DNA from 2 places in the Alteromonas sp. PRIM-21 genome. Region 2 is predicted to be linked to the other one. Evidence: riboswitches for the same ligand, from Rfam matches in the RefSeq annotation. Region 2 holds a riboswitch; the other holds the start of a gene.
What was found. Region 2 has a riboswitch for thiamine pyrophosphate ahead of IW644_RS00790 (TonB-dependent receptor). Riboswitches for the same ligand answer to the same signal wherever they lie in the genome.
Positions count from the first base shown of each region.

Region 1: linked by a shared signal. The riboswitch ahead of thiC (phosphomethylpyrimidine synthase ThiC) and the one ahead of IW644_RS00790 (TonB-dependent receptor) in region 2 are both predicted to bind thiamine pyrophosphate.

Region 1 covers NZ_JADOEK010000006.1:83,603-90,107, forward strand. The annotation lists gene thiE (thiamine phosphate synthase) at 1-245, opposite strand, end outside; gene thiC (phosphomethylpyrimidine synthase ThiC) at 242-2,152, opposite strand; TPP riboswitch at 2,469-2,580, opposite strand; gene IW644_RS10490 (heme biosynthesis HemY N-terminal domain-containing protein) at 2,696-3,871, opposite strand; gene IW644_RS10495 (uroporphyrinogen-III C-methyltransferase) at 3,868-5,040, opposite strand; gene IW644_RS10500 (uroporphyrinogen-III synthase) at 5,041-5,772, opposite strand; gene hemC (hydroxymethylbilane synthase) at 5,850-6,505, opposite strand, start outside.
Region 2 covers NZ_JADOEK010000001.1:187,633-194,137, forward strand. The annotation lists gene IW644_RS00775 (tetratricopeptide repeat protein) at 1-633, shown strand, start outside; gene IW644_RS00780 (GNAT family N-acetyltransferase) at 799-3,072, opposite strand; gene IW644_RS00785 (acyl-CoA thioesterase) at 3,132-3,557, shown strand; TPP riboswitch at 3,687-3,790, shown strand; gene IW644_RS00790 (TonB-dependent receptor) at 3,846-5,936, shown strand; gene IW644_RS00795 (hypothetical protein) at 5,950-6,213, shown strand; gene pnuC (nicotinamide riboside transporter PnuC) at 6,213-6,505, shown strand, end outside.

The DNA of each region.
Region 1 (6,505 bases), on a different contig from region 2:
AGCACTTGCCACTGCTGGTTTAACGCAGATGCACTCATACTGTCTTTACTAAGCAGTTGCTGGTTTGATTGCACAGTAATTTGTGTGGTGAGCACGCAGGCATGAGCGCTTAAATCGGCAAGTGTGATAGCGTCGCGGGTTATACCCGCGCCACCACTTGAGTCAACGCCGCCTATGCACCATACCACAGGCAACCTAACGCTAGGCGGCTCTAGTACGGGTTTGGCTAGGTGGCTGTTTATCATGGCAACTCAACCTTGCTATCGGCAGTGTGATAAAGCTGAGCACCCGACTGATTAAACGCATCAGCCATGTCTTTCATGCCTTTCTCTTTCTCGATCTCTTGGGTTTCAGCTTGTTTAGCGACATCGCGTACTTCTTGAGAAATTTTCATGCTGCAGAATTTTGGGCCGCACATAGAACAAAAGTGCGCAACTTTGCCAGAGGCCTGCGGCAAGGTTTCATCATGATAAGCGCGCGCAGTGTGGGGGTCTAATGCAAGGTTAAACTGATCTTCCCATCTAAACTCGAAGCGCGCTTTCGACATAGCATTGTCGCGTATTTGCGCGCCGGGGTGGCCCTTCGCCAAGTCGGCAGCGTGCGCCGCTATTTTGTACGTGATAAGCCCCTGTTTAACGTCTTCTTTGTTAGGTAAACCCAAATGCTCTTTAGGCGTTACGTAGCACAGCATTGCGCAGCCATACCAACCAATCATGGCGGCACCAATACCTGAGGTGAAGTGATCGTAGCCAGGTGCAATGTCTGTGGTAAGCGGGCCAAGGGTATAAAACGGCGCTTCGTGACAGTGTTTAAGCTGCTCTTCCATGTTCGCTTTAATCATGTGCATTGGCACATGCCCTGGACCTTCAATCATTACCTGAACATCGTATTCCCAAGCTATTTTGGTCAGCTCACCAAGGGTGCGTAACTCTGAGAATTGCGCGTCGTCGTTGGCATCGGCCACGCTACCTGGGCGCAAGCCATCACCTAGCGACAGCGCTACATCGTATTTCGCGCAAATTTCGCAAATATCGTGGAAGTGTTCGTACAAAAAGCTTTGCTGGTGGTGACTTAAACACCACTTCGCCATGATTGAACCACCGCGCGATACAATGCCAGTAACTCGCTTTGCGGTAAGGTGCACGTATTCAAGCAACACGCCTGCGTGAATGGTGAAGTAATCCACACCTTGCTCAGCTTGCTCGATAAGCGTGTCTTTGAACATCTCCCAGGTTAAATCTTCGGCTACGCCATTCACTTTTTCCAGCGCTTGGTAAATAGGTACGGTGCCAAGAGGTACCGGGCTATTTCGCAGCAGCCACTCGCGGGTTTCGTGAATATTTCTACCGGTAGATAAGTCCATGATAGTATCGGCGCCCCAGCGCGTTGACCACACCAGCTTTTCTACCTCTTCTTCGATTGACGAGGTAACTGCCGAATTACCAATATTCGCGTTAATTTTCACCAAGAAGTTGCGGCCGATAATCATTGGCTCTAGTTCGGGGTGATTAATATTACATGGAATGATGGCGCGACCTGCGGCTACTTCTTGGCGAACAAATTCAGGCGTGATGGTATCGGGCAAGTTCGCGCCAAAGTGCTCTCCTTTGTGCTGCTGCGTTAGCTCCGCATCTTTAATGGCTTGACGGCCCATGTTTTCGCGAATGGCAATGTATTCCATTTCAGGGGTAACAATGCCTTGTCTTGCATAGTGAAGCTGGGTGACGTTCTTGCCGGCTTTCGCTTTTAACGGTTTGCGGCTGCGGATAAAGCGAAAATCTTCAGTAAATATGTCGTTTTCACGCTCTTTCGCGAAGCTTGATGATACGCCTTCAAGCTCAACGGTATCGCTGCGCTCTTCAATCCACTTTTGGCGAAGTGGGCTTAAGCCTTTGTGAACATCAATATTTTCTTGCGGATCGCCGTAGGGGCCAGAGGTGTCATACACCGGAATTGGTGGGTTCGGCTCTAAGATAGGGTTTTCTTCGGTGCCACCGACTAGGCTATCGTGCTGGTGGATAAGGCGCATGGCCACACGGATATCGTCGCGGCTGCCACACTCGTAGTGGCGCGTTGAATTGGGGTAAGCTTCGCCCGCTAGTTCATTTATGAATTGCTGAGCTTGTTGGCGTTGTTCGCGTCTGTTCGACATAGCATTTTACCTTGTAAATTTAGGTTCTAAAAATGCTTGTCAGGAGTGAAGGAGAATACAGTGTGTAAGTGTTTGAAGGGCGGAACCTTCTACTGTAGCGAGGTTGAAAGTAAAGAAGCTAAGAATGAGCCCGTTACTGTTTACTGTTGTTTGTTCTTAAGGCCTTAAGCAATTTACTTTGAGTCAGAAATGGCATCATTGAAATTTGATGCTTTATCTCAAAGTTAACGCTCGGTGCCCGTTATGAAAGTGACAAACAAACCACTAAGTAATCTAACCTTGCCTCACAATGCCAAACTGCTGCTCAACATCGTGCACATTGTATTTTCTTGTTCCCTTCGCAGGTACTAGCCTGATCAGGTTCTACGGATCCCACTTTCGCGGTCTCAGCTTACTGGGTTACCAGTGAAGCACTCCGACAAGTTGTTTGTTTCAATTTGCGCTGTTTGTTGTTGAAACAGCCCGAATTGAGAATTCCCTTTTACTATATCTTCAACTTTAGTTGGATTACAAGTACTACCAGAAAGCTAAACGAATATTCATTTAGCTAGCTAGTTGCTGCCCTTCTTTGTAAAGCTGAAGGGCGGTGGCTGTGTCATGCTTGCGTTCACTAATGGCAGAAAGCAGCAATAAGTCTTCTTTGCGCGACTGCATTTTAGTGGCTTTAAGCAGGGCTTTTTCAGCTAACACATCATCGCCCGAGTTGAATGCCACTTGGCCTAGCGTGGAATAAAGCTCAACGTTTTCTTCGTCTTGCTTTATCCAGCTTTCAAGTAAACGTAATGATGGTGATGCATCAGGAATATTAAGCTGCGTGAACAGCGGGAATAGCGCGCTGTTCGGCCCGCGTTTTTGCCATTCAACTAACAAATTTTGAGCGTCGGCATGCATACCTTGGTCAAGAAGTTGTTGAATGTAAGCGGCGCGATAAGCGTCGTCGTGACGTAATTTGCGAGGCAGGGTGTCCCAGTATGATTTAAGCTCAACGGCACCTTGCTTACTGGCAATTTCTGCAAACTTACCTTTAGCAATACGCTGGCTCCACGAGGTGTAGTCAGTTTTAGGCAAGGCTTTACGCCAGCCTGATAAATTCTCTTGAAGCACCTGCCACTTACCTAGCTTGGCAAGAATTTGCGCTTTTAATTGCACAACCTGCTTGTTGTCACGATCTTGCTCGTCTAGTTCGTTAAGCTTTTCGAGTGCTGCCTCGAACTTTTCTTCAGCCAGATCAATGCGTGCATGCATTATCGTTGCGGCTACTTTCGCTTTCGGAAAGTCAGTTGCCTGAACAAGGAAGTAGCGGGCTTTGGCCAAATCGCCGTTGGCAAATGCAATTTGCGCTGAGGCCAAGTAGTTAACACCTTCGAAATCACCATTGGTGGTTTTGCCTAAAGCTTTTTGCGCCGAATCAAAATCACCTGCAGCCATGGCGTGCAAGCCATCGTAAAATGCGCGCTTGCGCTTGCGTTCACCTAAAGTGCCGAACCATTTATGTGAGCCTGTAATTAAGCTTAACGCCCACAAAACAAAACGGGATAACACATACCAGGCAATAACGGCACCAATGACCAAAATACAAAAGCTGATCACGGTCATTTCAATAGCAGTACTGCCTAGAGAAATAAGTACGTAACCTTTATCGCCAAGTATCATTGGACCAACAATAAGCGCAACAACGAATGCGGCTAATACCGCAAGGGCAATAGCTAACCATTTCATAGTGCACTTGCTCCTTGTCCAAACACCTGCTTAACACGGCTATCCAGCAAACGCTCTAGCGGTTTTTGTGACGCTAGCTCTGTAGGAATTGGGCGTGATATATCGGTGGCTATCAGGTTTTGTAGTGCGTCAACAAAGCCGGTTACCTGACTCTTCTCAGTGTCGTATTTTTCAATAAGCAGCGTTTGTGCATATTGAAGCGATTGACTGTAAAGCCCTGCATCGCCCTGAAGCGCGGCGGTTTGTGCGTGCATAAGCTGCAGACGAAGCTGCTCTTTTGCCAGGAACTGCGCTTCTAGCGATAACACTGGCTCAACCGGGCCTTCAATAGTTTTAATGGTAAGAAAATCATTTACCAACGAGCGCCACACTTTCGCAAGGTTGTCCTGCCAGTCGTCAGCCGACTCTGACAAGGTGGTGTCTTCTGCGTTAGCATCTTCAGGCTTTTCGAAGGTATCCAGTGGCAGCTTATCGATTTGCGCAATCATGCCCGTAAGGGCAAGCGCCACCGAACTTTGCGACACAGGGTTTAGCTGCTGTAGCGTTTGAATATCTTCAGCTAGGTTAGCGCGAACGGGTAGTACCGACGGGTCAGCCAAAGACTTTAAGCGCTTATCTGCATTAACCAATAGCAAAATTGCTGTGCGAACATCGTTTTCCAGCCAAAGCTTTCTACCAGCCATACGAACTAAATAGTCAGCTTCTGCAATTAGCCAGTCGGCTGGGCGGCGACCTTCCATATTGTTAAGCTGTTGAAGGGTAGACTCGGCCTGTAAGCTAAGTTTCTCGTTCTCAGACTTAAGTTCATCTACCGTATCTTGTAAGGCTTTATTCGTTCGCGACACGTCTTCTAGCGACGCTAAGATTTCGCTACGTTCTCGTTCTATATTGTTTAGCTTTGCCGTGTTGCTTTGCTGTGCGTTAGCGGAATCTGCGCTAGCCGACTGCTGCTGCATGTAATACCAGTAGCCCGCGCCAGCCATGCCTATTACGGCTAAGAACAAAATGATTACAACGAACCATAGCAGGCCATTGCCTGATGATTTCTTTTTCTTAGTGCCAGATTCAGTCGATTCACTCTGCGTGGCAGAAGACTCAATTACTTCTTTTTCAGCTTCCACTTTTACGAGTTCCTCTTTTTGTGGGCTATTTTCATTATTGTTGGCCATTCAATACTCCCAGTTATCCTTTACCCAGGCGATGAGTGCCTGATCGGTGGCTCGCTGACAAACCGCTACCTCTTTAACACCTTTACTGTTAAGGGTTTGGGCTACTCGGTCACTCACTGTTAACCATTTAAAGGCTAACAAAGCGTTACCAAATTGTTCTATCAGTTGCAGTGCCATTGCTTCGCTTGTAGCGATAATGCCGCTAACTTCGCCCATTTTCCAACGTTTTGTGTAAACTGGGCGTGTAAGTTGCTCCCTTTTATAAACGCAAAAGCTATTTACTAAAATACCTTTTTCGTCTAATCCTTTTGCTATGGCTTCTCGTCCACCTTCACCCTTAATAATAACGACATGCTTACAGTTTGCCTCATTAAGCTGATGCATTGCCAGTATACCTTCGGATGTATGGACCTTTGGAGTAACAACGTTCGCCGAAGAAAACGTTTCAAGGCCTGCCTGCAGTTTGCGCGCGGTGGCATCGCCAACAGCAATAATCAAAGGGAGTGGGGAGGCTGTGTCACGCAGCCCCGAAATAACACTATTCACAGCGTATACGCTGGTAACAATAATTGCGTTTACTGTATTTGAAGCTAAATATTCTGCTGCGGCTTTTCGTTCAGACGAGATATCAATTATGTCAGAGGTGGCTACCCCTACCGCTTTAATGCCCGCTTGCTCGAAAGCCGAAGCACTCGCTTTTAATTTTGGCAGTGGGCGCGTGAACAGAAGCATATTATCGAACTCTCATCCTTTTAAGTTTGCTGCGCATTCCTATGTGCGTAAAAATGCGCGCTTCTACTAAATATAACTTAGTTATAAAGTGCTTTAAGAATTTCTCCGGCACCTTGCTCTAATAGCGCTTCCGCTACTTCAACACCTATGTCTGCGGCTTTTTCCCGTGACGCAGTAGCAGACGCAAACAGCAACTCAGAGCCATCTGGTTTTCCAACCATACCAGTTAAGGTTAGTACGTCGTCGTCTAGGGTAGCAAAACTACCAATAGGTACTTGGCAGCCGCCTTCCAATCTTTCATTCATGGCGCGCTCTGCGGTAACACGGGTGTTGGTATCGGTATGATTTAACGCTTGTAGCAAGTTAATTAGCTCTTCGTCGTCGTTACGGCATTCAATACCTACTGCACCTTGGCCTACAGCCGGCAGCGAAATGTCGGCAGGCAACGGCATACGAATACGAGATTCCATTTCAAGGCGAATAAGGCCAGCGGAAGCTAGGATAATGGCGTCGTATTCACCCGCATCTAGCTTTGCTAATCGCGTGTTCACATTACCGCGTAGATCTTTAATGATGAGATCTGGACGATATTTGCGAATTTGGCACTGTCTGCGAAGGCTAGATGTGCCGACAACTGCACCTTGTGGCAACGCATCTAGGCTATCGTGGTCATTAGAAACAAAGGCATCAAACGGGTTTTCGCGTTCACAAATAGCGTGTAAACCAAAGCCCT
Region 2 (6,505 bases):
GAAACGGTTTCTGTAGCGGAAGATCTCGTTAGTACTTTCCCTCAGGAAAAGACTTGGTGGTCGCGTCTTGGTTTTTTCTACATCTTAGTTGAAGACTACGAAAAAGGTCTTTCAACACTAGAACTTGCTTATATGCAAGGCTATCTAGAAAAAGATTCAGAAATTAAAACGCTTGCTCAGCTTTATCAAAGTAATGGTATGCCTTACAAGGCTGCTAAACTGCTTGAAAAGCACATGAAAGAAGGCTTGTTAAAGAACGATGCTGATATGCTTGCGAATATCGCTAATGCATATCACCAGGCTAAAAACTTTAAAACAGCGGCAAACTTGTATGCACAAGCTGCAGCTAAGAGTTCAGACCCTGAGCATTATCGTAAACAAGGTACGCTTTTACTTGTAGCAGAAGATTATAAAGGTGCTATCAAAGCTCTAGAAAATGCTCTAGAACGTGGCGCTGAAAACCCAGAGAAGATTCACTTCACTCTTATGGAAGCGAACTTCTACGCGGGTAACTTCAGGTCTGCATACAAGCATGTACAAGAAGCTAAGAAAGATCGCTCACTACGTCGTAACGCGGCTGCGTGGGAACCTTACATCAAGGAAAAAGCTAAAAACCGTGGTATTAATATCTAATATTCGGATTTAGCCAAAAGCCTCCTTCGGGAGGCTTTTTTTTGCCTTAAACTTTTGTTTAGGTAAGAAGGAAAGCTAAGAAGTAAAGTAAGGACAAGGCTATTATCAAAGGCAACAGGATAGTAAAAATTAAGCTTCAGTATCTAATGGGAAGACTTACGGGTTTTATTGAAATTGGTCAAAAGCGGCACACAACTCAGTTCTTACTATTGATGTGGTTTCTTTCAAGCCATTTACGCTCATTCCATTATTACTTAAAACGCCTTTGACACGCTTCATCTCTATGTTTGAATGACTGAATAGCGCTGTTAAATAGCTTTTTTTGTTTATCACGTTTATCAGTAGAGCTACCTTTTCCTGCGTATCCCCAGCTATTCCAGGCATATTGCTGCAATCTCTGGCATGACTTTGCGTTTCTATTTGAGAGACAGATTGCGCCTCTTTCGACAACTTATGCAAAATTGGCCAAACATCATCTAACGTTCTATAACCTTGAATAAACTGAGCGAGCTTTGTTACATAGATATCGAGCACGGTTTTAGACAGTTCATTTACATTAGCGCCATCAAAGCTGGCCTTTAATGATTTGAGGTTGGTTACAAGTTCAGTTGTTTTGGGGGAAAGGGGCAGCACAGCTAACGCGCTCGTCTCACCACTGGCCTTGTTAGGTTTTCTGCCATAATCAACTATGTCAAAACCATTTTGAGTCCAAAAGTTATCTAGCTTCAATGTGGTACCGTATGACGTGCAAGTTGCATCTATTAATTGTTCCCGGGCTTCGCTAACGACTTTATTTACTACATAACTACCGACGCCTCTTCCTTGAAGTTTCGGATGTACAGCAATACGGTTAATTCTCCAATACTTGTGTGTAGCCGCTTTAGGATCGGCAGAAAGCAGGGTAAGCCTTTGCGCAGCTAAATGCCCTTTAGGACGGCGGCGCCCCGACGCAATACCTGTTGATACATGGGTTAACTTAATACCACCTTCAATATTTATAATTGCGGCTGCTACCACAAGGGTGCCTAACTTCAATGTGGCAACCATTATGTCAGGACTATCCAGTAAACGCATAAAATCGTCAGGCGTGGTTTGGTAGTGCGCCAGCGCAAGCAGAGACATAATTTGCTGAAGCGTGCTTTCATTAACGTCTTCAAAAGAACGTAAACAGAAATTGCTCCTCTCTAGTAGTTCGACGCTATTTTCTGACTCAATATTTGTGATGATATTGTTTACATTGCCGCCCTCAAACAAGCATGTGCTTTTAAAGAATGCTTCGATAGGGTCATTTTCGAACCATCGCAGTGGGGTCGACAGCGTTAAATGAATGCTACCATTGGGCAAGTTAGGAATGAGTTTATGAATAAATCCGTTTCCCGAGCCTTCATAGCCTTGCAGCGTGGTGCTCAAAATCCACTGAGGGTTAGTCGTTATTATTCGGTTTACGACTGGCAGGGGCATTGAGGCGGCTTCATCAACCACCACAAGGTCAAATGTTGTATTGTTTTTGCTATTTTGGGTATGAAGTAGTTCGCTGTCAGGAGGTACCCATTTTACAGAGCCTAAACACGCCCTTGGTGCGTCTACGGAACGCTGCTCTTTATTGATGGAGTCGGTATGATGAAACTGGTAATCTGTTTTGTTGGTGACGTCAAATTGATGAAGCTGAGACATTACGTTAGCAACGTTTTCATACTGCTCGCTAGTGAGCAGCACGTTTTTCCCTTTCCTTACTAAGCTGTCAATAAATATGCCTAACAAAGAAGATTTACCTCTTCCTCGCGGAGCAGTGACCAAAGCGTTCAACTTATTTAGCGAGTAAGACTGGTACAATCGGCCATACACGCATTCTTGCTCTTTAGAGCGGAACAGCGAACCTCTATAAGCATTTTCTAAGGAGGGCTTTTCTACTCTATAGGTTGATAAATCCGGCAGCCTAGCTGTAGATTCAGTCAGTATCGCTATGTCAGCATTTGTACGCAGGCATTCAATAAAACGTGCCAGATATCGGCTATGGGTGAGCGTAAAGCCTTCTGAAAGAAAAGAAACTGAAGCATTGCTGCTCCACTGTTCCAACTCAGGACAGATAAGTACTAAACACCCCTGGTGTTTTACTATGCCTGCTACTGCCATTGCATCACCAGGCTTAAAAGAATCCCTACAATCCAGTGACGCAATATCGTACTCGCTGCCTAGCACTTTTTTCCGTCTTTTTCCCTTCAACTCAGTACTAGTAAAGGTCGCTAGACTCAAAGATTCAGTTTCATCGGCTGAAGTTTGAATTATGGATAATGCCGCTTCACAAAACGTATCATTACCTGAAATTATCAGCATTCTTCGGTGAACTGGATAATTTATGTCTGATAGGTGTGAGCTATTTTCGCATTTATTTTTAGTGTAGGGGGCAAGAAGCCATTCACGTAATTGATTTAGCGCCATGAATCAGTTTTTTCGGTATAATCTTACGCTATAGTAGCGATTTATTGTGAGGAATTCGAATGCGCTTTCTTTCTCGGCGTTTAGTTATGCCAAATGATCTTAATTACGCCAATTCTTTGTTCGGTGGCCGCGCGTTAGAATGGATAGACGAAGAGGCTGCCATTTGGGCAATCTGTCAGTTAGAGACCAATTGTTTAGTGACTAAGCATATTGGCGAAATTAGTTTTGAATCACCGGCGATGCAAGGTGATATTGTAGAGTTTGGTTTGGAAACCAAGGCGGTAGGTCGGTCATCTATTACCGTAAGTTGCCTAGTGCGCAATAAGGCCACTAAAAAAACTATCTGCTTTGCAGATGACATCGTTTTCGTAAAGGTTGACCCAGATACTCGCCAACCAACAGCACACGGCAAAACGCTAGAAGGGTTAAAAGCACAAACTGACGATGAAGTTCGTCGGCTTAATATGAATATTAACGCTGAATAGCCTTCGGCTCTGCATGCCTTATATCATATAAAAATTATGACCTTAGCTTAATGTCGTATCTGCTTGACGGCGTGTATTGAACTGGTAGACTCCGTCGCAGACGTTGAGGTTACTAGTTGAGTGGCCCAACACTATACCAAGGGGTGTCCGTTTTCGGTCTGAGATCCACATAAGTGGGAACCCTTAAACCTGATCCGGATAATACCGGCGTAGGGATGGTTCACAGCATAGCCTTATCACCTGCCGTTAGACCCGGATCTTTTTTCTTCAATAAGAACAAGAGATCCCATGTATAAAACACTTTTCACACTATCATTGCTAGCAAGTTCTGTTGCTGCCTATGCACAAGAATCTGCAGCGAACGACACGTCAAAAAACACGCCTTCTGATATTGAACGAGTCGTTGTATCCGGTGACTTTCGACAAACTACACTTGACCAGCTAAGTGCTAGCGCGACCATTTTAGACCAAGAGCGACTTCGCAGCAGGCAGCCAAGTCACATCGACAGTGTGTTAAACAGTATTCCAAACGTTAATTTTGCAGCGGGTGCTTCTCGTGGTCGCTTCGTGCAAATTCGCGGTATTGGCGAGCGTAGCCAGTTTGCTGAACCAATCAATCCTTCTGTAAGCTTTATTGTCGATGAATTTGATTTTTCAGGCCTTGCTGCAGCAGGTATCATTTTTGATACCAAGCAACTAGAAGTCTATCGCGGACCTCAGGCTACGCTTTACGGCACAGGGGCACTCGCCGGAGCTGTTAAGCTTTCTAGTAATAACGTAGGTAGCGACGCGCCAGACTACGTAGAAGCGCGTATTGGTAACAAAGAAAGTTATCGTATTGAAGGGGCAACGGGCGACGATATCAATGCCGATTGGGGGTATCGCGTAGCGCTAGTACATAACCGTAGCGATGGCTTTGTAGAGAACACCTTTTTAGACAGAAGCGACACGAATAATATCGATGAGACCGCGTTGCGCTTTGCTGTTGAAGGCAACGTAGACGAACGAACCACGCTTGCACTTACCTACCGCTGGTATGATATTGACAACGGCTACGATGCATTCTCGCTTGATAACGACAACAAAACACTGTCTGACGAGCCGGGTTTTGACGAACACCAAACGCACGCCGTAAGTGCACGTTCTACAACAAATACTGCGGCGGGCGACTTCATCCTTATTGCCACTCATGCCTCTCATAATATTGCTTATAGCTACGATGAAGACTGGACATTCGATGGCTTCCACCCGTGGGGTTATACGTCTTTTGATGCGTACTACCGAGATGTCGAAACCCAAACTGGTGAGTTGCGTTTTGTGTCGTCTGACAGTGCCGCACTTTTCGACGGTATGACAGACTGGACCTTAGGCATATTTTATAAAAACACAGAAGAAAAGTTACTTCGTCAGTACACATACCTTGATAGTGACTTTGCCAGTGAATATACCCCAACGACTACTGCTATCTATGCTCAGACGGAAAGCCGTTTGAAGGACAACTTAGTGCTTGTAGCCGGAGTGAGAGTAGAAAACTATGACTTCGATTACGCCGATAACAACCAACTTACCCGCGCGTTTGACACCACCATGGTTGGCGGAAAAGTAGCGCTTCAGTATACGCAGGGTGATCACTTCTACTACGGCAGCATTTCACGCGGTTTTAAAGGCGCTGGCTTTAATCCCGACAGCCGAGTAAACGATAATCAGCGTTTCTTTGATGAAGAATACAACTGGAACTATGAAGTGGGTGTAAAAGGCCCGTTGCTTACGCCTGATCTTATTGCTCGTGCTGCGATTTTCTACATGGACAGGACGGATACGCAGGTAAGTGATTTTGACGTTATCACCCGTGATGACGGCACGGCAGGTTTTGTAGATATTATCGATAATGCTGATTTGGGTACAAACAAAGGGGCGGAGCTTGAACTGAGTTGGTTTGCAAGCGATGCATGGCAGTTAGATGCAAGTGTTGGTTACCTAAGCGCTACATTTGAAGGGTATACACTAGCAGACGGTACTGAAGTATCTGAGCAAAGACAGGCTCAGTCACCTAAGTGGACCGCAAACCTTTACAGTGAGTACGCACTTACAGACACTATGCTATGGCGCGTAGATGTAGACTATAAAAGCGAATACCGTTTTTCCGACGGCCATGATGTAACTGCACCAAGCACGACGCTGGTTAATTCAGAAATCGTAGTTTTACACGGTGACTGGCAGACCTCGCTGTGGATCCAAAATGCATTTGACCGCGAGTATTACACTCGAGGTTTTGGTGGTTTCAGCAACGACCCTCGCGATGAGTATGCGTTTAACGAACCATATTACCAAATAGGTAACGGTCGCCAGTTTGGTATCACTGTTAAATACGCGTTTTAAAAAAGGAAAAGACATGCAAGTTATGGTTGAACTGTCGTTGTACCCTTTGGTAAACGAATATATACCACCTATTCAAGACTTCATTGATAGGTTAAATAGCTATAGCGATATCACGGTGACAACATGTTCTACGAGTACCCAGGTTACGGGTGATTACGCTGTAGTAATGAAAGTACTCGGCGATGAAATGCAGAGAACTCACGAAGAAGTGGGGCAGGCTATTTTCGTTGCTAAGTTTTTAAACTTCGATACTATGCAAGCAAGAAAGTCATCTTAATGACTAACTTCTTTTCTGAGTTCACTTCTCAAATTGCCGCTACTTCACTGTTAGAATGGGTAGCGGTTGTACTTGCTATCGCCTATGTATTATTAGCAGCTAAACAAAATAGCTGGTGCTGGCTCTGTGCCTTTGTAAGCACAGCTATTTATACTTGGTTATTCTGGCAAGTGACTTTGCCATTTCAATCTGCGCTTAATTTCTTTTACATGATAATGGCAGGGTACGGCTATTACCAGTGGTCGAAAGGGGCGGAAGATGGCGAGGTTAAGCCCGTGCTTCATTGGCCGCT